Regions from separate parts of the Kribbella sp. NPDC049227 genome, predicted to be linked through region 2. Evidence: predicted binding sites of a transcription regulator. Region 2 holds the regulator's gene; the other holds the start of a gene.
What was found. The regulator HrcA, encoded in region 2, represses chaperone genes, less so after heat shock. The targets are predictions, from matches to a motif close to TTGGCACTCGNNNNNNNCGAGTGCCAA.

Region 1 (15,260 bases), on a different contig from region 2:
ATGGTACGGCTCTCACCTTCCCTTGCCTAGTGGCAATTCGTGATCACCACCAGATTCTGGTCACGATCTGTCACTACTGCCCCGTACGGATCCCGTACTGCGCGATCTCCCGAAAGATCGTGGTCCGCACATGCCCAGTTCGGCCGCCGCGGTATCTCAGATTAAGACAGCGGGCGGGTCTCACAGTGAGACGTCCCTAGCTGGGGGCCTCGAAGTGGATGAGCTCGGAGGCCTGGTCGCCGCCCCAGTCGATCGGGGTGCGGCCGGTCTCCCGCCATCCGGCCCGCCGGTACAGCCGCTCGGCCGCGCCGCGATTGCCGACGACCTCCAAGGACAGCTTCCGCCCGAGCTCGGCCGCCGCCTTCACCGAATGGTCCAGCAACTGCCGTCCGATCCCCGCGCGAGTCGCCTTCGGATCCACGAACAACCGCTCCACGGACACCCCGTCAGACCCGTTGGCGGTCAGCGCCACGTGCCCCACCACGCGCCCGTCGCTGACGGCCACCCAGCACCCGAGCCCGTCCTCCGGCGTCAGCCACTTCCGCGCATCCGCCGGCCAGTTCACCGGATACCCAGCCACCTCATGCACATCCCGCAACAGCCGGACGCAGATGTCCAGATCCTGCTCGCCACGTTCTCTGATCAGCGTCACGAGCCCATCCCAACAGAACACCGCCCCGGCAGGACTGCCGGGGCGGTGCTGTGGAACTACTCCCTGAGGATCAGTGACCGTGACCGTGGCCGTGACCGGCTGCGGCGGGCTCCTCTTCCTCGGGCTTGTCGACCACCAGGGTCTCGGTGGTCAGCAGCAGCGCGGCGATCGAGCCGGCGTTGGCGAGCGCGGACCGGGTCACCTTGACCGGGTCCAGCACGCCCTGGGCCAGCAGGTCGCCGTACTCGCCGGTGGCGGCGTTGAAGCCGCTCCCGGACTCGAGCTCGGCAACCTTCGAGGTCACCACGTAGCCCTCGTAACCGCCGTTCTCGGCGATCCAGCGCAGCGGCTCGACGATCGACTTGCGAACGATCCGCACGCCGGTGGCCTCGTCGCCCTCGAGGTCGAGGTCGCCGTCCAGCACGGTGGACGCGTGCACGAGAGCGGAGCCGCCACCGGCGACGATGCCCTCCTCGATCGCGGCCCGGGTCGCGGACACCGCGTCCTCGATCCGGTGCTTCTTCTCCTTCAGCTCGACCTCGGTGGCCGCGCCGACCTTGATGACGCAGACGCCGCCGGCCAGCTTGGCCAGCCGCTCCTGCAGCTTCTCGCGGTCCCAGTCGGAGTCGGTGCGCTCGATCTCGGCCTTGATCTGGTTGACCCGGCCCTCGATGTCGTCGGACTTGCCGGCGCCCTCGACCACCGTGGTGTTGTCCTTGGAGACCACGATCCGGCGCGCCGAACCGAGCACCTCCAGCCCGACCTGGTCCAGCTTCAGCCCGACCTCCGGAGCAACGACCTGCGCGCCGGTCAGCGCGGCCAGGTCCTCCAGCATCGCCTTGCGGCGGTCACCGAAGCCCGGCGCCTTGACGGCGACGGAGGTGAAGTTGCCGCGGATCTTGTTCACCACGAGGGTGGACAGGGCCTCGGCCTCGACGTCCTCGGAGATGATCAGCAGGGTCTTGCCGGACTGCACAACCTTCTCCAGCAGCGGCAGCAGGTCCGCGATCGCGGAGATCTTGCCCTGGTTGATCAGGATGTACGGGTCCTCCAGCACCGCTTCGCCGGCCTCGGCGTCGGTGATGAAGTACGGCGAGATGTAGCCCTTGTCGAACTGCATGCCCTCGGTGAACTCGAGCTCGGTGCCGAACGTGTTCGACTCCTCGACGGTGATCACACCGTCCTTGCCGACCTTGTCGAAGGCGTCCGCGATCAGGGCGCCGATCTCGGCGTCCCGGGCGGAGATGGTGGCGACGTGCGCCATGTCGCCCTTGTCGTCCACCGCGCGAGCGGTGTCGACCAGCTTGGCGGAGACAGCCTCGACGGCCGCCTCGATACCGCGCTTGAGGCCCATCGGGTTGGCGCCGGCGGCGACCGCCCGCAGGCCCTCGTGCACCAGTGCCTGCGCCAGCACCGTCGCGGTGGTGGTGCCGTCACCGGCGATGTCGTTGGTCTTGGTGGCGACCTCCTTGGCCAGCTGCGCACCAAGGTTCTCGAACGGGTCGTCCAGCTCGACCTCACGGGCGACGGTGACACCGTCGTTGGTGATGGTCGGGGCGCCCCACTTCTTGTCCAGGACGACGTAGCGGCCCTTCGGCCCCAGCGTCACCTTCACCGTGTTCGCGAGCTTGTCGACGCCGCGCTCCAGCGCGCGCCGAGCGTTCTCGTCGAACTCGAGGATCTTCGGCATGAAAAATCCAGTCCCTCTCTGAAATTCGCGCTTTCGTGACAGCAGTTCCGGGCTCGCTGCCCCGGACCGACTCCGCCCCGGCGCCGGAGGGCACCAGGGCGGTGTCAGTCAGGAACAGCGAGCGGCCGTCACTTGCTGACGACTGCGAGGATGTCGCGGGCGCCCAGGATCAGGTAGTCCTGGCCGTCGTACTTGACCTCGGTGCCGCCGTACTTGGAGTAGATGACCTTGTCGCCGACAGCGACGTCCAGCGGGACGCGGTTGCCGTTGTCGTCGATCCGGCCGGGGCCGACGGCGAGGATCTCGCCCTCCTGGGGCTTCTCCTTGGCGGTGTCCGGGATCACCAGGCCGGACTTCGTGGTCTGCTCGGCTTCGAGCGGCGCGACGAGGACGCGGTCCTCGAGCGGCTTGATCGTGACCGACACTTGCTGACCTCCACGGTCGATTTGCTTGTCTGCAGTTCAGGGTGGTCGCGCTCCCCTGCCGTCGCGGGGGTCAGAGGCCGGACCGCTGGCACCCTCGGGTGGAGAGTGCCAACACCGAATCTAGGCCGCGATTAGCACTCGGTCAACTCGAGTGCCAGACTTCCTCTGTCGGCGGAGTCTGTGACCGGCCGGGTACGGATTGTGGTCGAACGCTGGGCCTGACCCCGGTCGCCGTGCGACCGTTTCCCCAGGAGGGCATCCCAGCGGGTCCGAGGAGCGACCATGGCCATCAGCTTCCCGTCTCTACCCCAGCTGTCCGGGCGCACCATCGCGGTCCTTGCCGCGGTGGGCGCGGTGGCCGTCGGACTGGTCGCCGCCGGAGCGTCGAAGGACCAGCCGGCCACCCCGAGCGTTGCAGCTCCCGCCGCGGATCAGCCGGCGGAGCAGGCCCCGGCCGATCAGTCGACCGACACGACCCGCACGTCCGCCGAGGCAGAGACCAAGGCCGCGGCCGCACTGCCACAGTGCCGCGCGGCCATCCTGGTTCCGGTCAACAGCAGCTGGGGCATCCCGATGCCGTCGATCTACGCGAGCAAGAGCACCACCTGCAACCTCATGTACGGCGACGACCCGAATCGCGGCTCCACCGTGTACGGCGACCCCGACACCGCGATCCAGGTCCTGCAGCGCAACCTGAACTTCTGCTACGGCACCCACCTCGCAGTCGACGGCCTTTACGGCAGCAACACTCGCGCAGCGGTCAAGACGGTGCAGCGCAAGCACAAGCTCGTGGTGGACGGCATCTACGGGCCCAAGACCCGCTCGGCCATGAACTGGCGCCTCTACTCCTCCGCCACCAACAGCTGGAGCAGGAGCTGCTCGAGCCCGCTCTAAAGTTGCGGGGTGACTGTCACCGCGTTGCTGGACGGGCCGGGCGCCGAGGTGCTCGCTGAGGCCTGCGCGGCGTACCAGCCCGGCAAGGAGCTGCAGCTGGTCGAGAGGCTGCGGCGCAGGTACGACGCGACGCTTGTGACGATCGCGGTCACCCAGGCATCGCTGCGGCACCGGGCCGTCGCCAAGTTCGGAGCGGATGCGGACCGGATGTACTTCACCCCGGACGGTCTGGAGCAAGCCACCAGGACCACGGTCGGCACGCACCGGGCCGCACGCATCGCAGCGGCGTTGCCGGGCAGCAGTGTGGTCGACCTGGGCTGCGGAATCGGTGGCGACCTGATCAGTGCGGCCCGCGCCGGCCTGCGGGTCACGGGCGTCGAACGCGACCCGGAGACAGCAGCTACAGCCCGCGCCAACCTGGCCGCGCTCGGCCTGCCCGGTGAGGTCATGGTCGGGGACGCCGAGTTCACCGAGCTCACGCCGTACGACGTGGTGTTCGCGGACCCTGCTCGGCGGGCCGATGGTCGGCGCGTGTTCGACCACAATGCCTACTCGCCTCCGTGGACCTTTGTCACCGAGCTCCTGCAGCGCACTGCCTGCGTGAAGGTCGCGCCTGGCATCCCGCACGACGCCGTACCCGAGGACGTCGAGGCGGAGTGGATCTCCGACGCCGGTGAGGTGAAGGAGGCCGCTCTGTGGTCCGGGGCGCTCTACACCGGCACCCCGCGGCGGGCGACGTTGCTGCCCAGTGGCGTGAGCGTGGCGGATGCACCCGAGGCTGAGAGCGGTCCGGTCGAGCGGTACATCTATGAGCCGGATGGTGCCGTTGTGCGGGCCGGTCTGGTGACCGCAGTGGGCGCTGCAGTCGACGGGTGGCTGCTCGACCCGCGGATCGCGTACGTCACCGCACCGAAGCTCGTGCCGACCCCGCTCGCGTCAGCGTACGAGGTGGTGGAGGAGCTGCCGTACAAGGAGAAGGCGCTGCGGTCCTGGGTCCGCACGCAGGGCATCGGCACGCTCGAGATCAAGAAGCGCGGGGTGGACGTCGACCCGGCCCAGCTCCGGAAGAAGCTCTCTCCGAAGGGTCCGGGCACAGCCACCCTGATCATCACGCGCATTGGTCGCGACGCCGTCGCCTACTCCTGCCGCCGGGTCAAGATCGAGCCCTGAGCCATTCGAGCGCCGCCAGGCCCAGGCCCTGCTTGTACTCGCCGATCGGACCAGGACCGGCGCCCTTCATGCAGAAGCCCGCGTGGGCGGCCAGGATGGCACTGAGGTCGTCACGGTCGAGACGGGCGGTCAGCGGATGCTTGGCGGCGTACGGCTCGGGATCGAGACCGTGCCAGGCGGCGGTGGACGGGAGCGCGATCACGTCGAGGGACGCCGATCCACGGCGGGCGTGCGGCCAGTCGACGAAGTACACCTGCTCGGCGCCGAGCAGGATGTTGTGCGGGTAGAGATCGCCGTGCACCAGTTCGTTGCCCTGGACAACCTCCAGGCCGCGGTCCTCCAGGGCGATCAGGTGCGTCCGATCCCAGCCGGGTACGTCGCGCGCCTCGCGCCAGCCGCCGAGTCGCGGGAAGTCGGTGGGCAGACCGTCCGGCGCCGGGTGGGCGGTGATCGCCTCCAGGACCCGCTCCAGCTCATCCGGTCGCCACGGATGCTGCGGTTCGCGGCCGTCGACGTATTCGAAGACGAGGACCAGATAGGCGCCGTACGACGCTGTGCCGATGAGACGGGGCGCGGACACACCGGACGGGAGTCGCGTCGTGATGCGCGCCTCGTCCACATACATCGCGTACTCGATCGGCCAGTCCTCGCTGGAGATCGCCTTCGCGAACACACGCCGTCCATCGACCAGGTCGAGCTGGGACGCCAGTCCGGGCGAGTAGCCGCCAGCGCAGTTCGTGGCGGACGTGACCCGGCCGCCGGCAAGCTCCTCGATCAGCGCACGCACGGGCTCCGGGAGGCCCTCCCACCGGAGTCTGTCCTTGCTGGCTGGCATGCTGTGAACTCCCTTCGGGCCGGACTTGCATTGTGAGTGCATTCGAACATATGATCGATCTCGCGAGCGGGTCCCCGGGTGACCTGCCGGTGGGCGAGGTGCTGCGTCTGCTGCCGCACTCCCCGGGGATCCGCCACTAAACGGGCGACGTCCGGTCTGAGGAGGCGGACGTCGACTGAGTGTCACGCGGGTGCAGTCGGGCGTTCACCTGGGTTCGGCAGAGTAGGTGGCAGAACCGGTTGGCCGCTGACCGTTCACCTGGGGAGCAGGCGGCGAAGTCACCCCAGGTCTCTGCCCGCTGCCGTGCTCTTCCCCGCACTGCAGTGCACTTCGAACCGTTCCACGACCGGCAGGCGGAAGCGTGCCACCGCGATCGACCCGACCGCGATCGGCAACAACGCCTTCGGACCGTACTGCGGGAGTGGCTCTATACGCGGGCTGCCCGTGCCATGGGCAGTTGCTGTGCCGTTCAGAGCAGTGGTGGTGAAGTTGGCGACCACGGTGTTCCAGTCGGTCGGTCGGCGGAGCATGGCGTGGCCCTCCCCGGCGAGCGCGTACATCGTGACCGGAGTGCCGGCCGCGCGAAGGCGTTCGGCGTACGCGGCGGTCGCGTGCGGATCGGTCATCGTGTCGTCCGTGCCATGGGCGAACGTCACCGGCGGACGCAGCGCGGTCAGCGGCTCGCCCTCGGGCAGCCAAGGAGCCAAGGCCAGTACGCCGGCCACCCGAGGATGATTGCCCGCGGCTACGACCGCCCGGCCACCCATCGAGTGCCCGATCAGCACCACCCGGCGGATCACCGGTGGCAGTCCGTCCAGGACCGCCCGGAGATCAACGGCAGAGTCGGCGGCGGACCCGTTCCACCCGCGGTACCGATAGCGCAGCAACCCGACCGCCGCAGCGGGGACCGCCGACCGGGCAGCCAGAGCGAACGGCCACATCCGCAGGATCGGCGCCCGCCACAGATGAGGAACCGCGGTCGAATGCTCCTGCCCGCCATGAGCCAGCACCACCAGATCCGTCGCCCCGGCGGGATGCCAGACCAGATCCACAGCAGGACCGGTCCTGGTCATGGACGGCCGTAGATGTCCGCGGGGTCCCGACGGATGCCCATCATCCGGCCGTCGGCGGCGAGCTCGGTGAAACCGTGCCGCCGGTAGAGCTCGTGCGCGTCCTCGGTCCCGAGCATGACGCGGCGTACTCCCTGCAACTCGGGATGGTCGAGCAGCGTGGCCACGACGAACTTCCCCAGCCCATGCCCGCGCTGCTCGGGCACCACGAACACATCCGCGATCCACGCGAACGTCGCCCGGTCCGTCACCGCGCGAGCGAACGCGACCATCGCCCCGTCCGCCGTGAACACCCCGACGTTCAGCGACCCCGCGATCGACCGCGCCACGACCTCCCGCGGAATCCCTGGCGCCCAGTACGACGTACTCAGGAAGCCGTGCACCACGTCGACGTCGATCCGGGTTGTGTCGTCGTCGGCCTCGAACCCGTGCGGGTGTGTCCACTTCATTTGTTCAGCACCTCGGTGATCGGCATCGACGAGTCGGCGGGCAACCCCAACGGCGACGGAGACTTCCCGGCGCGGACCAGCTCCGAGCCGAGCGCTGCCACCATCGCGCCGTTGTCGGTGCACAACCCCGGCCGCGGCACCCGTACGGCGATACCTGCCGCGGAGCACCGTTCCTCGGCCATCACGCGCAGCCGTGAGTTCGCCGCGACACCGCCACCGATCAACAGGTGCTCGAAGCCCCGGTCCTTGCACGCGTCGATCGCCTTGCGGGTCAGTACGTCGCACACCGCCTCCTGGAAGGCCGCGGCGACATGGTTCACCGGCACGTCCTCACCGTCGCGACGCCGCGCCTCGACCCAGCGCGCGACCGCGGTCTTCAAACCGGAGAAGGAGAAATCGAACCGGTGCCGCTCGAGATCGCGCTGCGACGTCAGCCCCCGCGGGAACGTCACGTAGAGCCGGTCGCCACCGTCCCGTGCCGCCTTGTCGACATATGGACCTCCCGGGAACGGCAGCCCCAGCACCCGCGCGACCTTGTCGAAGGCCTCGCCCGCGGCGTCGTCGATGGTGCTCCCCATCGGCAGCACGCCCTCGGTGATGTCCTCGACCGCGAGCAACGACGAGTGCCCGCCCGACACCAGCATCGCGACACAGCCCTTGGGCAGGTCGCCGTGCTCCAAGGTGTCGACGGCGACATGCGCCGCGAGGTGGTTCACGCCGTACAGCGGTTTGTCGAGCGACAGCGCGAGCCCCTTGGCCGCGGCCACGCCGACCAGCAGCGCACCGGCGAGGCCTGGCCCGCTGGTGACCGCGACGGCGTCGACGTCGGTCGGTTTGATCCCGGCGGTCTCGCAGGCGCGCCGGATCGTCGGCACCATCGCCTCCAGGTGCGCGCGACTCGCCACCTCCGGTACGACGCCGCCGAACCGGGCGTGCTCCTCGACACTGGACGCGATCGCGTCGGCGAGCAGCGTCTGCCCGCGGACGATCCCGACCCCGGTCTCGTCGCACGACGTCTCGATCCCCAGGATGAGGGGCTCGTTCGCCATCACAATTCCTCCCGCCACCGCATGATCACCGCATCCTCGCCACCGGCGTAGTACCCGCGCCGCCGGCTGATCTCCTCGAAACCAAAGCTTTCATAGAGCCCACCGGCCGATCGATTGCCCGCAGCAACTTCCAGCAGCACGGTTCGGCCGGCACAGCGCGCCAGCGCCGCCGTCATCAACTGTCCGCCGATCCCGGTACGGCGCTCGGCCGGGGTCACCGCGATCCGCAGCAACTCGACCACGTCCAGCGTGACCGGTGGCACCAGGAGTACGACGTACCCGACGGCCGCGCCCTCGTCCGCGACCAGGATCACCCGATCCTCGGCCAGCCGGTCGAACTCGGTCGTCCACGAGACCGTACTCCAGGCCTCCGGCCCGAAGCACACCTCGTCCAACGCGACCAGAGCGGGCAGATCGTCCGCGGTCGCCGGTCGAATGGCTGGTCTCACTTCGGCAGCACGCTCTTCGGCCCGGCGGACATCGTCACGTCGGGCCGGCGCAGGTACAGCGGGTCGGGCTCGACGACGTCGAGCGTCCCGGTCGCGACTCCGGTCGCAAGCACCTCGGCCGACGGGTACTCGGCGACATCGACGTCCGCCACACCGAGCGCCTCGGCGTACAGGACCGCGCCCCGGCCGATCACCGGCAGACCCGACAGCACGTGCGCGACCTCGGCCGGACGATCCACCGCCGGTCCTTCCAGGCGTCGTCGGCTGCCGTCGGCAGCCGGGCCGTCGTACAGAGCCCAGTAGATCTCCTTGCGCCGCGCGTCGGTCGCGACGGCAACCGGCAGCGTCAGCGACGACTGCCGCGCCAGGATGTCCAGGCTGCAGACGCCGGCGACCTCGATCCCGAGTACGTCGGCCATGGTCCGGGCAGTCACCAGTCCGACCCGCAATCCGGTGAACGGGCCCGGACCGATGCCCACCGCGATCCGGGTCAGGTCCCGCGCCGTACAGCCGGCGGTCTCCAGCGCCGCGGCGATCGCCGGCGCGAGCAGCTCGCCGTGCCGCAACGCGTCGACGGTCGTCGAGGACGCGACGATCTCACCGCTCAGCGGATCGGCCAGCGCAACGGTGACGGCCGCGCTCGAGGTGTCAAAGGCAAGCAACATGTCAGTTCTTCTCCAGTACGGACACCCGGACACCGGATGCGGCCCAGCGCGGGCCCACGGGGATGATCCGCAGCTCACGTGTCTCGTCGGTGTCGTCGTCGCCGCGGGTGACCACGATGTCCAGCCGGTCCGGCGCCAGCGACTCGGCCAAACCGTGGCCCCACTCGACCACCGTGACCGCGTCGTCCAGGCTCGCGTCCAGGTCGAGGTCGTCCAACTCGGCGATCCCACCCAGCCGGTACGCGTCCACGTGCACGAGCGCCGGACCGCCTGCCAGCGACGGGTGCACCCGCGAGATCACAAACGTCGGCGACGTGATGTCACCGCGCACCTTCAGCCCCGCACCGAGGCCCTGCGTGAACGTCGTCTTGCCCGCGCCGAGGTCGCCGGACAGCACGAGTACGTCGCCCGCGCGCAACTGGCCCGCGAGCTCCTCGCCGATCGCCCGCATGTCGTCGGCCGTCGGCACGGTCAGCTCGACCGGCATCGCCTTCGCCAGGATCAGGTTGTGGTCCTGCCGCTCGACCAGCGAGTAGCCGCGGCGCCGCCAGAACTCCACGGTGTCGGGCAGTTCGACCCGGGCGATCAACTGGACCCGATTCAGTCCCCGCTGTACGGCGACCTCCTCGGCGCACCCGACCATCGCGGACGCGACCCCGTGCCCCTGGTGCCGCGGGTCGACCGAGACGCGGCGCAGGTTCAGCACGTCGCCGGTCTCCTCGAACAGCATCGCGCCGGAGGGAACACCGTTGCTGCGAACCAGCAGACCGCCGTACTGCGCAATAGCGGCGGCCACTGTGGTCGCGTTCTCGGACAGGGCGGTGGACGGCGGGTCGAGCACGCGCCGGGCGGAGAACGCGTGGTGGATCACCGCAACGATCTGGTCGACGTGGTCGGACGTCGCGTCCACTACGTGCAGGTCGGTCATGTGTGTCCCAGGGATTGTTCGGCTCGCTCGATCATGCCAAGGAGGGCGGCGGTGAACTCATCGTGGTGCTCGATCAGGCCCAGGTGACCGCAGTTCTTCACCTCGACCAGCTCCGCGCCGGGCACCCGCCGGACGATCTCCTCGGCGTGGGCGAAGGGGGTCAGGTGGTCGCGATCGCCACCGATCACCACGCACTCCACCTTCTGCAACGGCTCCAGGGAGTCGAACTTGTCGTGCAGCGCGAAGATCGGGTAGAACTCCGCGATCACCGAGATCGGCGTCGCCGCGATCATCTCGTTGACGAACTCGGTGTACGCCGGCGGTACCTCCGAGCCGAACGAGTACTTCCGGGTCAGCAGGTAGCTGATGTCCGTCCCGGCCTTCCGGCTGCGCTCCACCACGTCGGGGATCCGCGCCAGCACCGACACCGTCGGCGTGGCCAGGGTGCGGAGCATCATCCCGAGCTTGCCCGGCACGATGATCGGGACCTGGTCCAGGCCGCCCGCGCTGGTCGAGCACAACCCGACCCCGATGATCCGGTCACCGAACAGCTCCGGATGCTGCTCGGCCAGCGCCATGATCGACATGCCACCCATCGAGTGACCGATCAGGATCACCGGACCGGTCGGCGCGAACTCCGCCATGATCCCGTGCAGGTCGCGGCCGAGCTGCTCGATGCTGACGTGCTCCTTCGGCGAGCGCCCGGACCGGCCGTGCGAGCGCTGGTCGTAGAACACCAGCGTGCCGATGCCGGCCAGGTCGCGGCGCTCGAAGTGCCAGCAGTCCATGTTCAGGCCGTAGCCGTGCGCGAAGATGACGGTCAGGTCCTCCGGCGGCAGCGGCAGCTTGCTGTGCTGACTCTTTCCCCGCCCCACCGCCCCGGTCAGGCCGAACCGGCGCTTCGGTTGCGCAGGCCGGCGGGACCGCTTCAGCTCGTCGACCTCGACGTACAGCTCGACGCCGTCGTCGGCCGTGAAGACGTGTGGTGCACCGCGCATCGAGCCGAACGGCTCGGCCTCGAGCTGCGCACGCTGACCGGACCGGCGGCCGATCACCTGCCGCTCGACGGCGACGCCGGCCGCCGCTCCCGCGGCGAGCACTCCGACCGCGGCCCCGATCAGACCAGCAGTCCGTCCTGCTTTGGACATACCGGTCTACCTTTCGACTGGGGTGGTGGGGTGAGCACTGTCGACGTACCGGCGGGGAATCCGGGCACCCAGCCGGGTCACGATCTCGTAGTTGATGGTCCCCGCGGCGTCGGCCCAGTCGTCCGCCGTCGGCTCGCCGTTGGTCCCGGGGCCGAACAGCACCACCTCGTCGCCCGCGGCCGCCTCATCGTCCTCGAGGTTGACCACGCACTGATCCATGCAGATCCGGCCGACGACAGTACGGCGATGTCCACCGAACAGGACCGGTGCTCCGTTCGACGCGTGCCGCGGCAGGCCGTCGCCGTACCCGAGCGGGATCAGACCGAGGGTGGACGGCCGTGGCGCGGTCCAGGTCAGGCCGTACGAGACGCCCGCTCCGGCCGGCACCCGCTTCACCATCGCGAGCCGTGCCTTCAGCGTCATCGCCGGGCGCAGCCCCAGCTCCGCCGACGGCAACGCATGCCCGAACGGCGAGAGCCCGTACGTCGCGACGCCCGGGCGGACCAGGTTGAAGTGGGTCTCAGGGAGCGCGAGCGTGGCACCCGAGTTCGCCAGATGCTTGAACTCGGCGTCGACGCCGAACGACTCGGCGATCTCGATCGCCTCCTGGAACGTGGCCAGCTGAGCCTCGTTCGCCGGGCTCTTCGGCTCGTCCGACGACGACAGATGCGACCAGATGCCCCGCACCTCGATCCGGCCCGACTGCTGCTCGCGGACGGCGGCGCGGATCAGCGCGGGCCACTCCTCGGGTACGGCGCCGCCGCGACTCATGCCGGTGTCGATCTTCAGGTGCACCCGGGCCGGCCGGTCGGTCACCCCGGCGGCGAGCTCGTCGATCTCCCAGGGCGCGCCGGCGGACAGGTCGATGCCGGCGGCGATCGCATCCGACAGCGGCTCGCCCGGCGTGGTCAACCAGCAGAAGATCGGACCGGTGTCGCCGGCCTCGCGCAGCGCGAGCGCCTCCTCGAGTACGGCGGCGCCGATCCAGTCGGCACCGGCCTCGCGAGCAGCCCGGGCGACCGGGACCATCCCGTGCCCGTAGCCGTCGGCCTTGACCACGGTCATCAGCTGCGCGCCGTCGGCACGAGCACGCAGCGTGGCCACGTTATGGCGGATCGCGGCCAGATCAACCACCGCCTCGGCGCGGACCGGGCGGTCGTCGCTAAGTGACTGGAGGGTAGACATAGCCCTTCCAGTGTCTCAGGCGCCGTCGATCAGGTCGGCAAGGGCGGCCATGTCGTGGAACACCGCGTCCGCCGCGGCCAGCTTCGCAGGGTCCGTCATCCCGGCGTACCCGAAGACCTTCATGCCGGCCGCGTTGGCCGCGGCGACGCCCAGCGGGCTGTCCTCGACGACCACGCAGTCGGCCGGTTTCACGCCCAGTTCCTGCGCCGCGTGCAGGAACAGATCGGGCGCGGGCTTGCCGTGGGCAACGTCCTCGGCGCTGAAGATCCGGCCCTCGAAACGGTCCAGGAACCCGACCGCGGTGAGCGCCGTACGGATCCGGCGGTGCGTGCCGGACGAGGCCAGGCAGTACCTGATTCCCTCTGCGTCGAGGTGGTCGAGGACAGCTTCGACGCCCGCGATCGCCTGCAAATGAGCGAACCCGTCGAACAGGCGCTGGTGGTACCGGTCCTCCAGGTCAGCCGGCAACGGCCGTCCGAGCTGCGCCTCGGCCTTCTGCCGCATGGACGCCATACTGCCGCCCATGAAGTCACGCACCGCTTCCTCGAACGTGTAGGGCAACCCGGCCTCGGTCAGCAGCTCGGCCAGGATCGAGTTGGCCAGTCGCTCGGAGTCCACCAGTACGCCGTCGTTGTCGAAGATCACCAGACCGATCACCCCAGCACCCTACGAAACGCGGCCACCGTGACGGAGACCGCCACGGTGGCCGCAGGTTCGCGAGAGCGAACGGCTGTCAGTTCTCCTGGATGGAGAAGTCGGTGAAGTCGAACCGCTTCTTGGCGTTGGCGGTGGACACGATCTCGACGCCGAAGTCGACCTGCCAAGTGGTGGCCTTCGGCGCCCAGCCACGGTTGACCATGTCGGTGAAGAAGCTCGCCAGCGGCATCGTGCCGGACTTCTGCGTGACCTGCGACACGTAGGCGGTGTAGCCGTTCTGGTGCCACACGTCGTAGGTGAAGCCACCGAAGTTCACGGTGCCCACCTTGCGGCCGGCCGGGACCTGGCCCTTGTTCTCGGTCCAGATCATCAGCTCGTTGTTCAGACCGTCACCGATCCAGGCGTCGAACGCGACGTTGTAGATGCAGCCGTCGCAGCTGGCCGGGGTCGTCGCCGCGAACTTGGCCGACTGGATCTTCGACAACGCGACGTCGTCGTAGTCCTTGTGCACGTTCGGGTACGCCTGGACACCCTTGTCGCCGGGCAGCGGCTGGGTGACGTCGACGTACCAGCTGTTGTAGTTGCAGGCGCCCAGCGTGTAGGTGCCGTTGTCGTTGTTCCACATGTTGTTGTGCACGTAGTACGCGCCGAACGTCCGGCCCTCGCCCGAGTTGTTCGACGAGGTCGTGGTCCAGGTCGGGTTGGTGCAGACCTGGCCCGCGCTCGGCGGCGCCGTGGTCGTGGGCGTCGTGGTCGACGGGGTCGTGGTTGACGGAGTCGTCGTCGTGGGGGTCGACGTCGGCGGCTTCGTCGGGGTCGACGTGGTCGTCGGCGCGCTGGTCGGCGGCTTCGTCGGGGTGGTGGTCTGGGTCGGCGTCGGGGTGGTCGGCTGTGCCGGTGCCGCGACGAAGTCGTAGTGCGCGGTATAGGTCAGCTTGGTGCCGGCGCTGTACCTGTTGCCGTCATAGCGGAGGGCACGCAGGCGGTAGGACTTGTCATCGGTCCGGCTCGGGTCGATCGAAAGGATGGCCGGTCCGGAGGCCGTGGCGGTGATGGCGACGGGCTTCTTGCCGAAGCCGTGCAGCACCGTACAGCCGGATTTCGCGTCCAGGACGCAGGTTTCGACGCGTCCGACGCTCGGGAGGTCGGTGACCGTGCTGTCCGCGACGCTGTCCGTGGTCACTGCATCAGGGGATCCCTTGGCCGCTTGGACGGCGATCGGCGCGGCGATGAGTGCGCCGATGGCAAGGAATACCGCTGGAATGACCACGCGGCTCCGGGCAGTTCGGGTGGGGGGCATGGAAAAGGTTCCTTCGTTGCTCGACGGACCTGCACTGACTGCCCCAGAACTCCAGCGTGGCCCACGACTGTTCGATTGAATCCCCAGGGGGACCGGCACTGCCGGCCTTGGCGTTCACATTCGCTCTCGCGGGTACGACGCGCCTGACGTTATCCAACCGTGATGTGAAAGGCCAACTCCGGGGTCCCGACTTTACGCGTAGTTAGCGTGCAACGGGCGGACCCACGAGCGCGTCCGTAGGGTGTGAAGATGCGGATGATCGCAGTGGCCGGCGCCGGGCTGCTGCTCGCCCTGACCGCCTGCGGGAACGAGTCGACCGCCGGCGGAACACTCACCGGAAAGTCCTGGCTGTCGACCGCCGTGACCGAGAACGGCGCCCCGAAACAGCTCGCCCAGAACACCCGGGTCCGGCTCCAGTTCACCGATGACGGACGTTTGATTGCCGATGCCGGCTGTAACTCCATGCAGTCGAAGGTGTCGACCAGTGACGGCAAGCTGACGCTCAAGGACGATCTGGTGATGACGGACATGGGCTGCCCCGGCCGGCAGGACCAGGACGGCTGGCTGTCCGGCATCCTGTCCAGCAAGCCGTCCTGGAAGGTTGACGACGACACCCTCAACGTGACGTCCGGCGGTACGACGATCGCCCTCCAGGACCGTGAGACCGCGGAACCGGACCTGGCCCTCGACGGCA
Region 2 (15,260 bases):
CGGCCCCAGTACGTCGACCAGCGCCTCCGCACTGCCGTCGTCGACCACCCCAGAGCCCAGCACCTCGCCGAGCCAGGCGCCGACAGAGCCGCCGACGGCGCAGGCCACCTCAGTGCCGAAGGACCGCCGCGGTACGCCGGAGCCGATGGTGAAGGGCACCCTCGTCCCGGTCTACTGGCTCGGCGACAAGACCGCGATCACTCCCACTCCGGGAGCAACGACGAAGGCCACGCCGAAGGTCCGGCTCTACCGCACCTGGGCGAAGGTGAGTGGCCGGCCCGCCGTCGAGGCGGTCCGGATCATGACCTCCAAACAGTCCGGCGACCCTGACTACTACTCGCTGTGGCGGGGCGCCGAGATCAACACCGTCACCAGGTCCGACGGCACGGTCACCGTCGACTTCAAGCGGCTCCCGACGACGAAGCTCGACCCGGAGACCGCGGACGTGGCCGCCCAGCAGCTGATCTACACGGTGCAAGGCGCCCTCGACGACAGCAGCCAGCAGGTCCAGATCACCCAGGACGGCCAGGTCGGTGCCCGGCTGTTCGGCCAGGTCGACACCAGTACGCCACTCAGTCGCGCCCAGGCCGCCAACGTCCAGGCACTGGTCTGGATCACCTCCCCGGCCCAGGGTCAGTTGACCAAGTCGATGGTCACCGTCGAAGGCACGGCCGCGGCGTACGAGGCGACGGTGAACTACGAGGCCACGAACCTGAAGACCCGCGAGGTACGGAAGGGCTACACGAGCACCAAGGAGGGCCAGAAGTTCACGCCCTTCGCCTTCAACCTCAAGCTCGCCCCGGGCCCCTGGCAGATCGAGGCCTTCCTCATCTCCCCCGCCGACGGCTCCACCACCGACGTCGACTCCAAAACCATCGAGGTCCGCTAGCAGGTTGTTTGCTCGATCACCGGTTCATTTGACGCCAGCGATGAAACAACCCGCCATCGGCGGGAGCAGTCGCTAGGTCCAGCGGGAGCGGGACAGGAGGGCCGCGGCTGCGGCCACGCCGGCGGTCGAGGTGCGGAGGACCGTGTCGCCGAGGCGGATCGGCTCGGCGGCGAAGGTGGCCAGCTCGGCCGGGGCGATGCCGCCTTCCGGGCCGATGACGATGACGATATCGCCCTCGGTCGGGAGCTCGAGCGAGGCGAGCGGCGTCTTGGCTTCCTCATGCAGTACGACGGGGAGTGCCGAGGCGGACAGTAGTCGCGCGACGTCCGGCGTACTCGCGATGGGCTCCACGGTGGCGAACCAGGAGCGGCGGGACTGTTTGCTGGCTTCGAACGCCCAGGCCTGCCACTTCGCGTACGTCTTCGCGGACCGCTCGGGGTTGCTGCGGAACTGACTCCGCTCCGCGTTCCACGGGACGATCACGTCGACCCCGACCTCGGTCAGCATCTCCACCGCGAGCTCGGCCCGCTCGCCCTTCGGCAACGCCTGCACCACCACCAACCGGGGCGACGCCGCCGGCTCCACCCCACGGTTGTCAACGGCAACCGTCACCCCGGTCTTCGACGCCGCGGTCACCGGACCTTCGGCCCAAGCTCCACGGCCATCCGTCAACCGGACCCGCTCCCCCGGCCCGATCCGCCGTACGACGGCGGCGTGCCGACCCTCAGGTCCGTCCAGGGTCAGTTCGTCGCCGTCCAGTTCCGCGGCGAAGAAGACCGCGACTCCCATCTGGTCCCCACATCCCTCACCGCATGCCCGACGCCTGCGGCGCCGAACACGCGGGGTAACGAAAGGCAGAACGGCCGGTCAACCCAACACCCACCGCCGCATCCGTAGCACGCACCCACCCATCCGGCGCCGCAGGTGTTGCAGGTGTTGCACGCACCTGCCGTGCTGGCGTCGGTGTGGGTTGGTGGGTGGGCATCTAGTGGGCGCCGAAGGCGTCGCGGAGGCGGCCGAAGACGCCCTTGTGGGCGGCTTGGACCTGACCCTGGGGACGCTCCTCGCCACGAGCCTCGGCCAACTGCCGGAGCAGGTCGACCTGGGAGTCGTCCAGCCTGGTCGGGGTCTCGACGATGACCTGGACGATCAGGTCGCCGCGACCCGCGTGCCGCAGCCGCGGGACACCACGAGCCGTCAGCGTCATCGCCGTCCCGGACTGCGTGCCGGGCCGGATCTCCAGCGGCGTGGTCTCGCCCTCCAGCGTGGGCAGGTCGATCGTGGTGCCGAGCGCGGCCGCCGTCATCGGCAGCGTCACCGTGCAGTGCAGGTCGTCGCCGTTGCGGGTGAAGATGTCGTGCGGCTCGACCTCGATCTCGACGTACAGGTCGCCGGCCGGGCCGCCGCCGGGGCCAACCTCGCCCTGGCCGGACAGCTGCACCCGGGTGCCGCTGTCGACGCCACCGGGGATCTTGACCGTGACGGTCCGGCGGGACCGGACCCGGCCGTCGCCGGCGCACTCGACGCACGGGTTCGGGATCGTCGTACCGAAGCCGCGGCAGTTCGGGCACGGCCGCATGGTGCGGACCTCGCCGAGGAACGACCGCTGGGTGTGGGTGACCTCGCCGCGACCGTGGCAGATCTCGCAGGTGACCGGCTCGGAGCCGGCCGCCGCACCGGAACCCGAACAGGTCGGGCACAGGACGGCGGTGTCGACCTTCAGCTCCCGGGTGGTGCCGAACGCGGCCTCGGCCAGGTCGATCCGCAGCGGGATCAGCGCGTCCTGGCCGCGCCGGGTCCGCGGCCGCGGCCCGCGGGTGGCCCCGCCGGTCTGGCCGAAGAAGGCGTCCATGATGTCGGTGAACGTGAAGGCCTGGCCGAAGCCCGCGCCGCCCGGGCCGGCGCCCGCGGTCGCGAACGGGTCACCGCCGAGATCGTGCATCTGCCGCTTCTGCGGGTCGCTCAGCACCTGGAAGGCGCGGCCGATCTCCTGGAACTTGTGGTGGGCGTCCTCGGAGTCGTTCACGTCCGGGTGGTACTGGCGTGCCAGCTTGCGGTACGCCTTCTTGATCTCGTCCGGCGTCGCGTCGCGGCTGACGCCCAGGACGGCGTAGTAATCGGTGCTCATACTCCAGACCAGGGGTTGATGGCGATAGTCATGAGTCGGCCAGGATCTGGCTGACGTAGCGCGCGACGGCCCGTACGGCGCCCATCGTGCTGGGGTAGTCCATGTGGGTCGGGCCGACGATGCCGAGCGTGGCCAGCGCCTCCGACTTGGACCCGTAGCCGGTCGCGACCACCGAGGTGGTGGCCAGTTCCTCGTACGGGTTCTCGTGCCCGATGCGGACCGTCAGGGTCTGCGGGTTGGTGGCCTCGCCGAGCAGCTTGAGCAGAATGACGTGCTCCTCCAGTGCCTCCAGCACCGGCTTCACGTTCCGCTCGAAGTCGTCGCCGTACCGGGTCAGGTTGGCGGCGCCGCCGACCGCGATCCGCTGCTCGCCGACCTCGTCGGTGAACGTCTCCAGCAGCGTCGTCACGATCGCCGCGACCAGCGGCCGGTCCGCCGGGGCGAACAGGTCGGTGACCGCGGCCAGGGACGTGGTCGCATCGGTCAGCCGCTGCCCGGACAGCGCGGTGTTCAGCCGCGAGCGCAGGTCGGCGATCAGTTGCTCGTCGACGTCGTTCGTCTGCTCGACGATCCGCTGCTCGACCCGCCCGGTGCTGGTGATCAGCACCAGCAGCAGCCGGCGCGGGGTCATCGTGACGACCTCGATGTGCCGGACGCTGGAGCGGTTGAGCGACGGGTACTGCACGATCGCCACCTGGCGGGTGATCTGGGCCAGCAGCCGGACAGTACGGCGTACGACGTCGTCCAGGTCGACCGCGCCGGCCAGGAACGAGGTGATCGCCTTCTTCTCCGCCGGCGACAGCGTCTTGACCGTGCTCAGCTTGTCCACGAACAGCCGGTAGCCCGCGTCGGTCGGGATCCGGCCGGCGCTGGTGTGCGGCTGGGTGATGTACCCCTCCTCCTCCAGCGCAGCCATGTCGTTACGCACGGTTGCCGGCGACACCCCGAGGTTGTGCCGGTCCACCAGCGTCTTCGAGCCGACCGGCTCGTGGGTCGCCACGTAGTCCTCGACGATGGCGCGGAGAACATCCAGCTTGCGATCGTCCAGCACGCGCACCACCTCCCTCGCCTCGACCGTACGACTCAGTGACCCTTGGCACTCAGCTGAACCGAGTGCCAGTCTACCGAGCCGTAGTAGCTCACACCGACGCGTAACGGCGTGGGACGGGTCTCAGCCACGCTCGGGAGATGCTCCCAACGGTACGGCGGCGGGCCGGGTGACTGTGCTCGCGACATCCACTGGCTGGTCCTGGGCTGCCGCTTCGAGCAGGGACTCGAGTACGTCGAGCACGTGGTAGGCCAGTGCACCGTCGGCCCGGTGCGGCTGACCTGTGCGGACGGCCCGGGCCATGTCCGCGACCCCGACGCCCCGGCCGGCTCCGGCGTACCCACCGGCGACCGGGACCTCGGCCCAGTCGCGGTTGGCGGCGGTAGCGATCTCGACCTTGCCGTCGAACCCGTTCGGGTCGGGCACGGACAGGCTGCCCTCGGTCCCGTGCACCTCGATCCGCGGCAACCGCGCGGCCCAGATGTCGAACGACATCAGCACCGTGGTCAGCGCACCCGACTCGTGCTCCAGTACGCCGGTCACGTGCGTCGGCACCTGGACCGGGAACGTCTCGCCGGCTCGCGGACCGGTGTGGATCTTCCGCTCCTGCTTCGACTGACCGGCCCGCGCGGTGACGCGTCGTACCGGACCGAGCAGGGTGACCAGGCTCGTGACGTAGTACGGACCCATGTCGAGGACCGGACCGCCGCCGGGCTGGTAGTAGAACTCCGGCGCCGGGTGCCACAGCTCGTGCCCGGGCGTCACGAACGACGCCGTGGCAGCCGTCGGTACGCCGATGTCGCCGCGGTCGATGACAGCCCGGGCGGTCTGGGTACCAGTGCCGAGCACAGTGTCCGGCGCGCAGCCGACGCGGAGGTTGTTCGCGGCGGCGTACTTGAGCAGCGGCTCCGCCTCGGCCCGGTCCACGGCCAGCGGCTTCTCGCCGTACACGTGCTTGCCGGCTTCGAGGGCGGCCTGGTGCACCGGCGCGTGGGCGGCGGGGATGGTCAGGTTCAGCACGATCTCGACGTCGTCCGCGGCGTACAGCTCGTCCGGGGACAGTGCGCGTATGGCCGGGTTACCGTCGGCGATCGCCTGCGCGCGGCTGACGTCCAGGTCGGCGACCGCGACCACATCGACGCCGGGCAGCTTGGCCAGATGGTCGAGATAGGTGCCGGAGATGACGCCCGTACCGACGATGCCGATGCCCGTCACTTGCTCGCCCACAGCAGCCCCCGCTCGACGATGGTCCGCACCTCGGGTACTTCGAGGTCGTCCAGCTTGTGCCCGACGGTGCAGACGAAGACCTTGCCCGCGCCCCAGGTCCGGGTCCAGACGGCCGGCATCACGGCACCCTCGATCCACGGGTAGTCCGGGTGGGACTGGAAGGTGGTGGTGGCCAGCACGGTGTTGGTGGGGTCGTAGTGCACGTAGTACTGCTCGGTGTGGACGTCGAAGTGGGTGATGCCCTCGACGATCGGGTGTTCGGCGACGACGTCGACGCGGTAGTCGGTGAAGCCGTGCGGGTGCGAGATGAACTGCCCGCCGGTGATGAAGCTGTAGTCGGCGTTGGCCCGGAACGAGTCGACGATGCCGCCGTGCCAGCCGGCGAACCCGGTGCCGCGGCGGATCGCGGCCTCCAGGCCCTTGAAGTGGTCGGCGTCGATCTCGCTCATCGTGACGCACTGCAGCACCAGGTCGGTGCCGTCCAGGTCGAGGTAGCTCTCGGTGCTGTCCGAGACGGTCACCTCGTAACCGTTGCCTTCCAGGAACGGGATGAACAGCTCGGTCGCCTCGACCGGCGAGTGCCCTTCCCAGCCGCCCCGGACCACCAGTGCACGTCGTGTCGTCACGCCGACCGCCCTTCGAAAGTTTCGCTGCCGAGTTCGGAACCGTTGCGAACCGCCACCGCGACCCTAAGCGCCGCCCGACCGGCCTTCAAGTCTTGATCCGCCCCCTGGATAGGGCTTGCTCGGCGGAAGGTGCCGAGCAAGTAGGGTCGTCGGCATGAGTACGTGGGCCGAGGTCGGGGATCGCTGCTGGGTCCGCCGGTACGACGAATGGGACCTCAACGTCGGTGTGGTCGTCGGAGAACAAGGTGCGGTGCTGATCGACACCCGGGCCACCACCGAGCAGGCCCAGGAGCTGCGCGAGCACATCCGCGAACTGACCGACCAGCCGGTGCGCTGGGTCGTCAACACCCACGCGCACTTCGACCACGTCGCCGGGAACAGCGTCTTCGACCAGGCCGAGGTCATCGCCCACGAGAACGCCGCGACGGCCGCCGAGCTGACGGCGCAGACCTTCGCGGTGGCGAAGGTGATCGATCTCGGCGACCGCAGAGTCGAGTTGCTGCATCTGGGGAACGCGCACACCGACGGCGACGTGGTGGTCGTGGTGCCGGATGTGGACGTGTACTTCGTCGGCGATCTGATCGAGGAGTCGGCGCCGCCGTCGTACGGCGAGGACTCGTTCCCGCTGGAGTGGCCGGACACGATCGACCGGGTGATCGGGATGCTGTCCGGCTCGTCGAAGGTCGTCCCGGGTCACGGCGCGGTCGTCGACGCCGAGTTCGTGCGCGACCAGGCCGGCGACCTCGGCACCGTCGCCAACACCATCTCTGGTCTCCACCACGGCGGGACCCCACTGGAGCAGGCGCTCGCCCACACCGACGACTGGCCGTGGCCGCTCGAGAAACTCCAGGACGCGATCAAGCGCGGCTACGAGGCACTCGGCACCCCGCGCCGCCCGACGCTGCCCCTGCTCGGCCCGGGCTGATCCCGAAAGCGCGCGGGTCGGCGGTCAAGTTGTAGTTGTCCGTTGACACCGGGTCAGGTTTGCCGCACTTTGTTGCGAAGTGCGGCGCGAACCACGACCGGATGGGGTGGTAACCATGACCACGATCGAGCAGACCACTCATCCCGACGGCAGAGTCGAACTGGCTGATCCCGCCGTCCTCGCGGACAGCCCGTACGCCAACGCGGAGCTCGCGCCGACCCGATTGCCCGAGCGGCACTGGACGACGTACAACTATGCGGCGCTCTGGATGGGGATGGCGCACAACATTCCCAGCTACCTGCTGGCCGCGGGTCTGGTCGCGCTCGGGATGAACTGGCTGCAGGCGTTCATCACGATCACGCTGGGGAACCTGATCGTGCTGATCCCGCTGCTGCTGAACAGTCATGCCGGGACGAAGTACGGCATCCCGTTCCCGGTCTTCGCGCGCGCCTTCTACGGCGTCCGCGGCGCGAACTTCCCGGCCCTGTTGCGCGCGTTCATCGCGTGCGGCTGGTTCGGCATCCAGACCTGGATCGGCGGCCAGGCGATCTTCGTGATCGTCGGCGAACTGTTCGGCAACGGCTGGACGGAGGCGTCCGCGGTCGGCGGGCACCCGTGGACGATGTGGCTCAGCTTCGCGTTCTTCTGGGTGATCCAGATGGTGCTGATCTGGCGCGGCATCGAGGGACTGCGGCGGTTCGAGAACTGGGCGGCGCCACTCGTCACGGTCGCGTTCCTGGCGCTGATGGTGGCGATCCTGGTCAAGGCCGGCGGGTTCGGCCCGATCCTGTCCCAGCCGTCGAAGCTCGGCTGGGACGCCGACTTCTGGAAGATCTTCGCGCCGTCGCTGATGGGCATGATCGCGTTCTGGGCGACCCTCAGCCTGAACATGCCTGACTTCACCCGGTTCGGTAAGGGTCAGCGCCAGCAGGTCGTCGGCCAGATCATCGGCCTGCCGACCACGATGTCGTTCATCGCGCTCGTCTCGATCATCACGACGTCCGGCACCGTGCTGGTCTACGGCACGGCGATCTGGGACCCGGTCGAGTTGACCCGCCGCTTCGAGAACCCGGTGGTCGTGACGATCGGCCTGGTGATGGCGATCCTGGCGACGATGTCGTGCAACGTGGCGGCGAACGTGGTCAGCCCGTCGTACGACTTCGCCAACGCCGTCCCGCGCTGGCTGAACTTCCGGACCGCCGGCCTGGTCACCGGCGTGATCGGCGTCGTGATCCAGCCGTGGCGGCTGATCTCCGATCCGTCGATCTACATCTTCGTCTGGCTGTCCTTCTACGGCGGCCTGCTCGCCTCGGTCGCCGGCGTACTGATCGCCGGGTACTGGCTGATCGACCGCACCAGCCTGCACCTCGCCGACCTCTACCTACCGGGCGGCCGCTACTGGTACTCGGCCGGCTGGAACTGGCGCGCGGTCGTCGCCACCGTCATCGGTTCTGTCCTCGCCGTCGGCGGCGCGTACTCGAACCCCGGCGCCGGCCCGTTCCCGGAGGACGGCCTGATCCCCTTCCTCAAGCCGCTCTACGACTACTCGTGGGCAGTCGGCCTGGTCGCCGGCTTCCTCACCTATCTCCTGTTCACGGTCGCTTCCCCGTCCCGCCAACCCACCACAACCCAAGCCGCTCCCACGTTCTAGCAGTACGACGACATACGGTTGGGCGGTGGCTGACAGGTATGGGAACGACGTACTGAGTGGGGACTGGCGCAAGCCCAAGAACGGGCGGACAGTCGAGGTCGAGATCGAGAAGGGCATGGTCGTCGAGGAGCCGACCTCCGGGTTCGTCGGCGCGATCGTGCGCTGGGAGCACGGCGTGGTCGATCTCGAGGACCGGTTCGGGAAGATCCGGACGTACCCGCTCGGGCCCGGGTTCTGGCTGGACGGCAAACCGGTCAGCCTGAAGCCGCCGAAGAAGGCCGGGCCGGCGAAGAAGACGCGGACCGCGTCCGGTTCGGTTGCGGTGGACAACGTCCGGGCGAAGGTGGCCCGGGCCAGCCGGATCTACGTCGAGGGACGGCACGACGCCGAACTGGTCGAGAAGGTGTGGGGCGACGACCTGCGGATCGAAGGCGTCGTGGTCGAGTACCTCGAAGGTGTCGACGACCTGCCCGGCATCGTCAACCGCTTCCAGCCCGGTCCGGGCCGGCGGCTCGGCGTCCTGGTGGACCACCTGGTCGACGGGTCCAAGGAGTCGAAGATCGCGGCCCAGGTGACCAACCGGCACGTGCTGGTGGTCGGGCACCCGTTCATCGACATCTGGGAGGCGGTCAAGCCGTCGTCGGTCGGGATCAAGGCCTGGCCGCGGATCCCGCACGGGCAGGACTGGAAGAAGGGCGTGCTGCAGTCGTTCGGCTGGCCGGCCACGGATCAGGCCGATGTCGCCGCGGCCTGGAAACACATCCTGTCGAAGGTGACCAGCTTCGCCGATCTCGACCCGGCGCTGCTCGGCCGGGTCGAGGAGCTCATCGATTTCGTGACGCTGGACTGATCTCCGGCATCCGCCGTTCGACCCAGGCCTGGATCCGCTTCCGTGCACGCCGGACGTACCAGGTCACGGCACCGAGCACGGCGGTCGCCGCCAGCACCACTCCGGCGAGCACTGCCGCGATGATCCGTACGGCGCTCTGCTCGACGAGCCCGGCGACGACCAGCAACACCACGCCGAGCACGATGCCCGCCACCGGCAACCACTGCTCGAAGACCAACGGGCGCTTGGCCGGCGACACCTTGGCGCCGCGCACCAGACGGGTCCACACCGACTGCCGCGCCGGCTCGGTGAACCAGCGCGCGCACTGCAACAACCACGAACCGGGCTTGTCCTTGCGGCCCGCCATCGCCTTGACCCAGTCGCCGACCTGCGGCCCGAGTCCGCTGGACACGTCGACCATCCGGTCCGCGAGGCCCTTCGTGGTCGCCCGGCCCTCGTCCGACTGGTTCAGCTCGTCGCGCATCGTCGTGAGCGCACCGAGACCCGCGCCCATCGGGAAGTCCTGGGCCAGCCGCTGGACGCGCTCGGCGACCGCCTCGACCTTCCACTCCTCTGCTTTCAGGACCTGCCGTTGCGTCTCGCGGATCCAGTCCTCGTCGGCGCCGAGCATCGCGCCCAGGTGCGCGACACAGTGCAGCCGGCCCATCAGCCAGTCCCACCGCCGCCAGTCCGCCGCACCGAACGCGCCGAAGTGCCCGACCTGCGACCCGTAGAGGATGCGGTCCTTGAGGTTGTTGGCAATCGAGCCTTCCGGCTGGTCGTCCAGCAGCGGCAGCGGGATGTCCGGCCCGAGCCGGAGGAACTGGAACGGCGCACTCCGCTGCTGCGGCGTCCGCGCCGACGTACAGCGCGACACGATCTCCACCTCGAGGGCGGTCTCGACGAGGTCCCGCCCGACGACCGCGATCAGCTCGGCGAACGTGTCGCCCAGCGCCCGCTGGATCTGCAGGTCGGTGAAGATGTCCTTCAGCCCGACCGCGACGGCCTCGGCGCCACCGGCAGGGCTCAGGTCGAGGTCAGCGGCGGTCAGCCGCTCGGTGAGTGCGTCCCGCACAGCCTGCGTTTTCAGCAGAGCATCGCTGGCCGCCTTCAGCCGCCGCTCCAGCTCGGCCCGCTGCTCCTTCGGCGCCTCGCTGATCCGGTTGCGCAGCGAGCGCAGGATCAGCCGTACGACGCGCTCCGCCGCACCTGTCCCCCACAGCCAACTGGGATTGCCCTCGGCATCGTTCTGCAGCGGAGCCGTCGAGCCGTCCGGATCGGGCACCCACGGGTGGCCGGTCCCGAGGATCTCGTCGATCTCCTGCTCGGACAGCGCGGTCGCCGCGTCGAGGACGGTCGACTGGTCGTGACTGGCGATCGTCACCGCCTCCCAGACCCCGCCGGCGGCGCGGCCGCGCGAGTACGTCGGCTGCAGTGCCCTGGCCGCCGACTGCAGCCGGTCCCGCTCGACTGGTTGCTTCATGCAACGATCGAACAGCCGCTGGGTGTCGGACCAGGACGCGTCCGCCTCCAGCAGCAACCGCTCGAGCTGCTCCACATCGGACCGGAAGTCGACCTCACGCGGGAACTGCACGGCGGACAGCGCCGCCACCCGCCAGCTCGGCTCCTTCGCCTCCGGCAACGCCGTCGACGCACTCCCGATCCCGGCCGACGGTACGACGTACAACACGTAGCGGCTGGCGCGTCCGGCGACCGGTCGCCTTGCCACGACATCGAGGACCGGACCGAAGGGTGCGTTGTCCAGTACGCCGCCGTCCACCAGCCAGGCACCCGACTCCGCGGTCGCGGGCTGCACGCGTGGCGGTGAGTCGGCCAGATTCGGGGTCTCGAGCACCGGGCCGAACGCGGCCGGGAACGAGGCCGACGCGCGGGCCGCGCGCGCCAGCAGCTTGGTGTCGTTCAGCCCGTTCTTGTCCGCGACCGCGAACGCCCGCGTCGATCCGTCGTACGTCGCCGCGTTCTCGCTGGTGAAGGCGAACAGGTACCGGTGGTCGGGTACGACGAAACGCTGCCCGGCGGCGTCCTTGGCCTCGAACTGCTGGACGCCGAGCCCGGACGCGGTGACGAACAGCGTGACCGGCTCCTCGGCCTCCGTCTCGCCCGCGTCGACGACGCCCTTGAGCAGACTGTCGAGCTCCTGCAGGAAGTACTTGCCGTCCAGCACCGAGGTGGATTTCTTGCCGGCTGACGGCACCAGCTTGCCGACCTCGAGCGAACCGAGCGCGACCCACTTCTGCCGCAGCCACGGCCCGTGCTCGCCGTCGGGGTCCAGGGTCGAACCGTTCGAGATCGCTGTCGCCAGCAACGAACCGTTCAGTCCGCCGGCGCTCGTACCCGCGATCACGTCGACGACCACGCGCCGGTTCTCGTCGCCGCGCCGGCACAGCTCACGCCAGCGCTCGGCCAGGACCTCGTCGTACGGCTGTGGACCGGGCGCGCCGCTGGGGCCGGACGCCCGCCGGATCAGATCCAGCTCGTGGGTCACCCCACCCATCCAGACGGCCAGGCTGACCCCGCCGTTCAGGACCAGCGCGATCCGGATCTCGTGGTCGGTCATCCGTTCCCTTTCCCTGGGGGACCTCACGGGCGTGACGCGATACGACAATCGTCGCAGCGGAGGGTGAAGAAAGGCGTGACATTACTCCTGGCGTGGCTCAGCTCAGGCGGAGTCGCGGACGATCAGTTCGGTGTCGTAGATCTCCGGGCTGGTGAGCTTCGTGCCGCCGATCTTGGCGAGCAGGATCTCGGCCATCCGCGCACCCAGCTTCTCCACCGGCTGCCGCACGGTGGTCAGCCTCGGTGTGGTCGTGGTCGCGAGCACAGAGTCGTCGAACCCGACCACCGCGACGTCGTCAGGTACTCGCCGGCCGCGCTGCGACAACACCCGCAGCGCCGCGGTCGCCATCAGGTCGGACGCGACGAACAGACCGTCCAGGTCGGGGTGTTCGTCGAGCAGTCGTATCGCTGCCTGCTCACCACCGTCGGCGGTGAAGTCCCCGAAGGCTACGGCCTCGGGCAGCTTCGCTTCCTTCATCACGTCCTGGTACCCGGTCAGCCGATCGAGGCCGGCCGTCATGTCGAGCGGACCGGTGATCGTCCCGAGCTTGCGACGCCCGATCGACAGCAGGTGCTCCACTGCCGTCCGCGCGCCCGCGACGTTGTCCACGTCCACACTGGCCACCGGTACGTCGACACCGATCGGCCGGGCACTGAACACGATCGGCAGCGGCAGTTGCGCCAACTCCTGCAGCACGTTGTCGCGGCCGTGGTGGCTGACGATGATCGCCCCGTCGACGTGGCCGCCGCGCAGGTAGCGCAGCAGGCGCTGGTCGTCGGCCTCGGCCGGCTCGATCAGCAGCACCAGTTGCGACGACGTCGGCGCCAGTGTCCGGCTGACACCGCGCAGGATGCCGGCGAAGAACGGGTCGGAGAAGACGCGGCTGTCCGGCTCCGGTACGACGATCGCGACCGAGTCGGTCTTGCGCGTCACCAGCGCGCGGGCGGCGCGGTTCGGCACGTAGCCGAGTTCGCCGATCGCCCGCTCGACCGCGGCCACCGTCTCCGGCAGCACCTTCGGCGAGCCGTTCACCACCCGCGAAACGGTCGCCCGGGAGACACCGGCGAGCGCCGCGACCTGCTCCAGCGTGGGAGAACCTGAGTGGTCCATCGGTCCTCCCCGCGTCGGTTGATGTGCCTTCACACCGTAGTACTTCGGCCGGGCGTTCGCGCACCGCCGGCGGCCGGGGTGTCAGCCACTCTTCCGGGTGTTCGCGGCCTTGTCGGCGAGGTCGAGCGCCTGCTTCCAGGCCGCGTCGGGAGACTGCTTGCCTTCGTCGACCTTGGTCAGTGCGGCGCTGAACACCTGATTGATCTCACCGTCGCGTGGTCCCTTGTGCTGCTTGAGGATCACGTTCTTCGCGCGGTTGACGAAGATCTGCCCGACCGGCGCGTTGTTGAAGTACGCGTTCACCTGCGACTTGACCTGCGGATCGTCGTACGCGTCGAGGGTCGAGGGGAACGAGCCGACCTTCTTGAACACCTTGATCTGCTGCTCGGGCGCGGTCAGCCAGGCGGCCAGCCGGGCCGCTTCGACCGGCTGCGGCGACTGCTTCGGCACGGTCAGATACGAACCGCCCCAGTTGCCGCCACCGCCGGGGAACACGTCGGCGACGTCCCACTTGCCCTTGCCGTAGCTGCCCGCGTTGCTCTGGATCACGCCGAGCAGCCAGCCCGGGCAAGCCATCGTCGCGAACTTGTCGGTGCGGAAGGCCTTGTTCCACTCGTCGCTCCAGGCCGGCAGCCCGGCGGACAGGCCGTCGGCGGTGCCCTTCACCACCTGGTCCCAGGTCTTCTTCAGCAGCGGGTTCTCCGCGCCGAGGAAGCGGTCCTGGTTGGAGTAGTAGGCCTGGATCAGCTGGTTGCGCATCGCCTCCCAGGTCAGTACGGCGGAGTCGTACCAGGCCGAGCCGGGCACCTTCTGCTTGAACGTCCGGCCGGTGGCGAAGTACGACGACCAGTCGGTGAACAACTTGGCGACCTGAGTCCGGTCGGTCGGCAGCCCGGCCTTCGCGAACAGGTCGCGGCGGTAGCAGATCGCCTCCGGCCCGATGTCGGTGCCGTACCCGATGATCTTGCCGTCCGGGGTGGTCGCGCCGGCGACCTTCCAGTCCAGCCAGCGGTCCTTCAGGTCGTTGGCGCCGAAGTCGCGCAGGTCGACGAACTGGTCCGCCTTGGCCAGGTAGTTGTAGATCCAGCTGACCTCCATCGCCTCGATGTCGGCCAGACCGGACCCGTTCGCCAGGTTGGTGTCCAGGTTCTTGATGTGCGCGTCGACGGTGGGCGCGCGGCGCTCGACGATCTTGATGTTCGGGTGCTGGGCCTCGTACTCGCGGTACAGGTCCTCGTAGCCGAACTCGTTGAAGGTGGCGATGGTCAGTTCGATCTTCTGGCCGTCGTCGGCATTGTTGCCTGAGGCATCCGATCCCCCGGACCCACCGCAGGCGGAGGCGAGCAGGACGGCCGTACAAGCACACAGCAGTGCGATGGGGCGGAGGCCGGCACCGTTTCTGGGCCGCATCAAAAGCTCCCTGGACTGGACGGAGTTGAGAGCGCTCTCGGATCGCGAAAGTGTGCTGAGTTTCGAGCGTCGCGACTGGGTATGTCAAGCACTTCGTCGTCACGCAGCGAAACGAGGCCGACCAGGTCAGTACATACTTCCGCGTGTCGTCACGCAGCGAACCGCGTCGATCACCGAACGCTGACCACAGGGAGTGATATCAGGTGGTTACGGCAGCAGGTCCCGGACGACCGCGTCGGCGAGGAGACGGCCCTTGCGGGTGAGGACCAGACGGTCCGCTGCCCGCGTCACCAGGTCGGGCATCCGCTCCGCCGCGGCTCTGCCTTCGTCGTCGAGGACGTCGAGTGGGAGGCCGGCGGACAACCGGATCTCGAGCAGGACGCGTTCCACCCGGCGGGTTTCGGCGTCGAGGGTTTCGCGTGCGTACGCCGGGCTGTCGCCGGCGCCGAGGCGGTCGGCGTACGCGCTGGGATGCTTGACGTTCCACCAGCGAACGCCGCCGGCGTGGCTGTGCGCGCCGGGGCCGATCCCCCACCAGGTGTCGCCGCGCCAGTAGAGCTCGTTGTGCCGGCAGCGGGCGTCCTCGGTGCGGGCCCAGTTGGAGACCTCGTACCAGGTCAGGCCTTGGGCGGACAGCATCTCGTCGGCCAGCAGGTACTTGTCGGCGAGGTCGTCGTCGTCCGGCATCGGCAGTTCACCGCGCCGGACCCGGCGGGCCAGTTGGGTCCCGTCCTCGACGATCAGCGCGTAGGCGCTCACGTGATCGGGCTGGGCCGACAGCGCCGACTCGAGCGAGGCCCGCCAGTCGTCGAGTGACTCGCCGGGTGTGCCGTAGATCA

Region 1: groES (co-chaperone GroES) is a predicted target of HrcA. The motif match lies at 2,899-2,925, and genes of this name have one in related genera.

The regions. Positions count from the first base shown of each region.
Region 1 is NZ_JBICST010000001.1:701,347-716,606, forward strand. Features, by position in the region: gene ACGFH6_RS03520 (GNAT family N-acetyltransferase) at 197-652, opposite strand; gene groL (chaperonin GroEL) at 723-2,342, opposite strand; gene groES (co-chaperone GroES) at 2,471-2,767, opposite strand; gene ACGFH6_RS03535 (peptidoglycan-binding protein) at 3,050-3,661, shown strand; gene ACGFH6_RS03540 (methyltransferase domain-containing protein) at 3,671-4,831, shown strand; gene ACGFH6_RS03545 (phosphotransferase) at 4,815-5,666, opposite strand; gene ACGFH6_RS03550 (alpha/beta fold hydrolase) at 5,945-6,739, opposite strand; gene ACGFH6_RS03555 (GNAT family N-acetyltransferase) at 6,736-7,185, opposite strand; gene tsaD (tRNA (adenosine(37)-N6)-threonylcarbamoyltransferase complex transferase subunit TsaD) at 7,182-8,234, opposite strand; gene ACGFH6_RS03565 (GNAT family N-acetyltransferase) at 8,234-8,683, opposite strand; gene tsaB (tRNA (adenosine(37)-N6)-threonylcarbamoyltransferase complex dimerization subunit type 1 TsaB) at 8,680-9,348, opposite strand; gene tsaE (tRNA (adenosine(37)-N6)-threonylcarbamoyltransferase complex ATPase subunit type 1 TsaE) at 9,350-10,276, opposite strand; gene ACGFH6_RS03580 (alpha/beta fold hydrolase) at 10,273-11,424, opposite strand; gene alr (alanine racemase) at 11,431-12,609, opposite strand; gene ACGFH6_RS03590 (HAD family hydrolase) at 12,625-13,266, opposite strand; gene ACGFH6_RS03595 (hypothetical protein) at 13,343-14,536, opposite strand; gene ACGFH6_RS03600 (META domain-containing protein) at 14,816-15,260, shown strand, end outside.
Region 2 is NZ_JBICST010000007.1:538,368-553,627, reverse strand. Features, by position in the region: gene ACGFH6_RS32185 (Gmad2 immunoglobulin-like domain-containing protein) at 1-889, shown strand, start outside; gene ACGFH6_RS32180 (16S rRNA (uracil(1498)-N(3))-methyltransferase) at 962-1,678, opposite strand; gene dnaJ (molecular chaperone DnaJ) at 1,875-3,017, opposite strand; gene hrcA (heat-inducible transcriptional repressor HrcA) at 3,046-4,068, opposite strand; gene ACGFH6_RS32165 (Gfo/Idh/MocA family protein) at 4,189-5,292, opposite strand; gene ACGFH6_RS32160 (ThuA domain-containing protein) at 5,277-5,918, opposite strand; gene ACGFH6_RS32155 (MBL fold metallo-hydrolase) at 6,073-6,843, shown strand; gene ACGFH6_RS32150 (NCS1 family nucleobase:cation symporter-1) at 6,959-8,494, shown strand; gene ACGFH6_RS32145 (DUF3097 domain-containing protein) at 8,520-9,344, shown strand; gene ACGFH6_RS32140 (DUF3376 domain-containing protein) at 9,319-11,901, opposite strand; gene ACGFH6_RS32135 (LacI family DNA-binding transcriptional regulator) at 12,004-13,011, opposite strand; gene ACGFH6_RS32130 (extracellular solute-binding protein) at 13,093-14,421, opposite strand; gene hemW (radical SAM family heme chaperone HemW) at 14,629-15,260, opposite strand, start outside.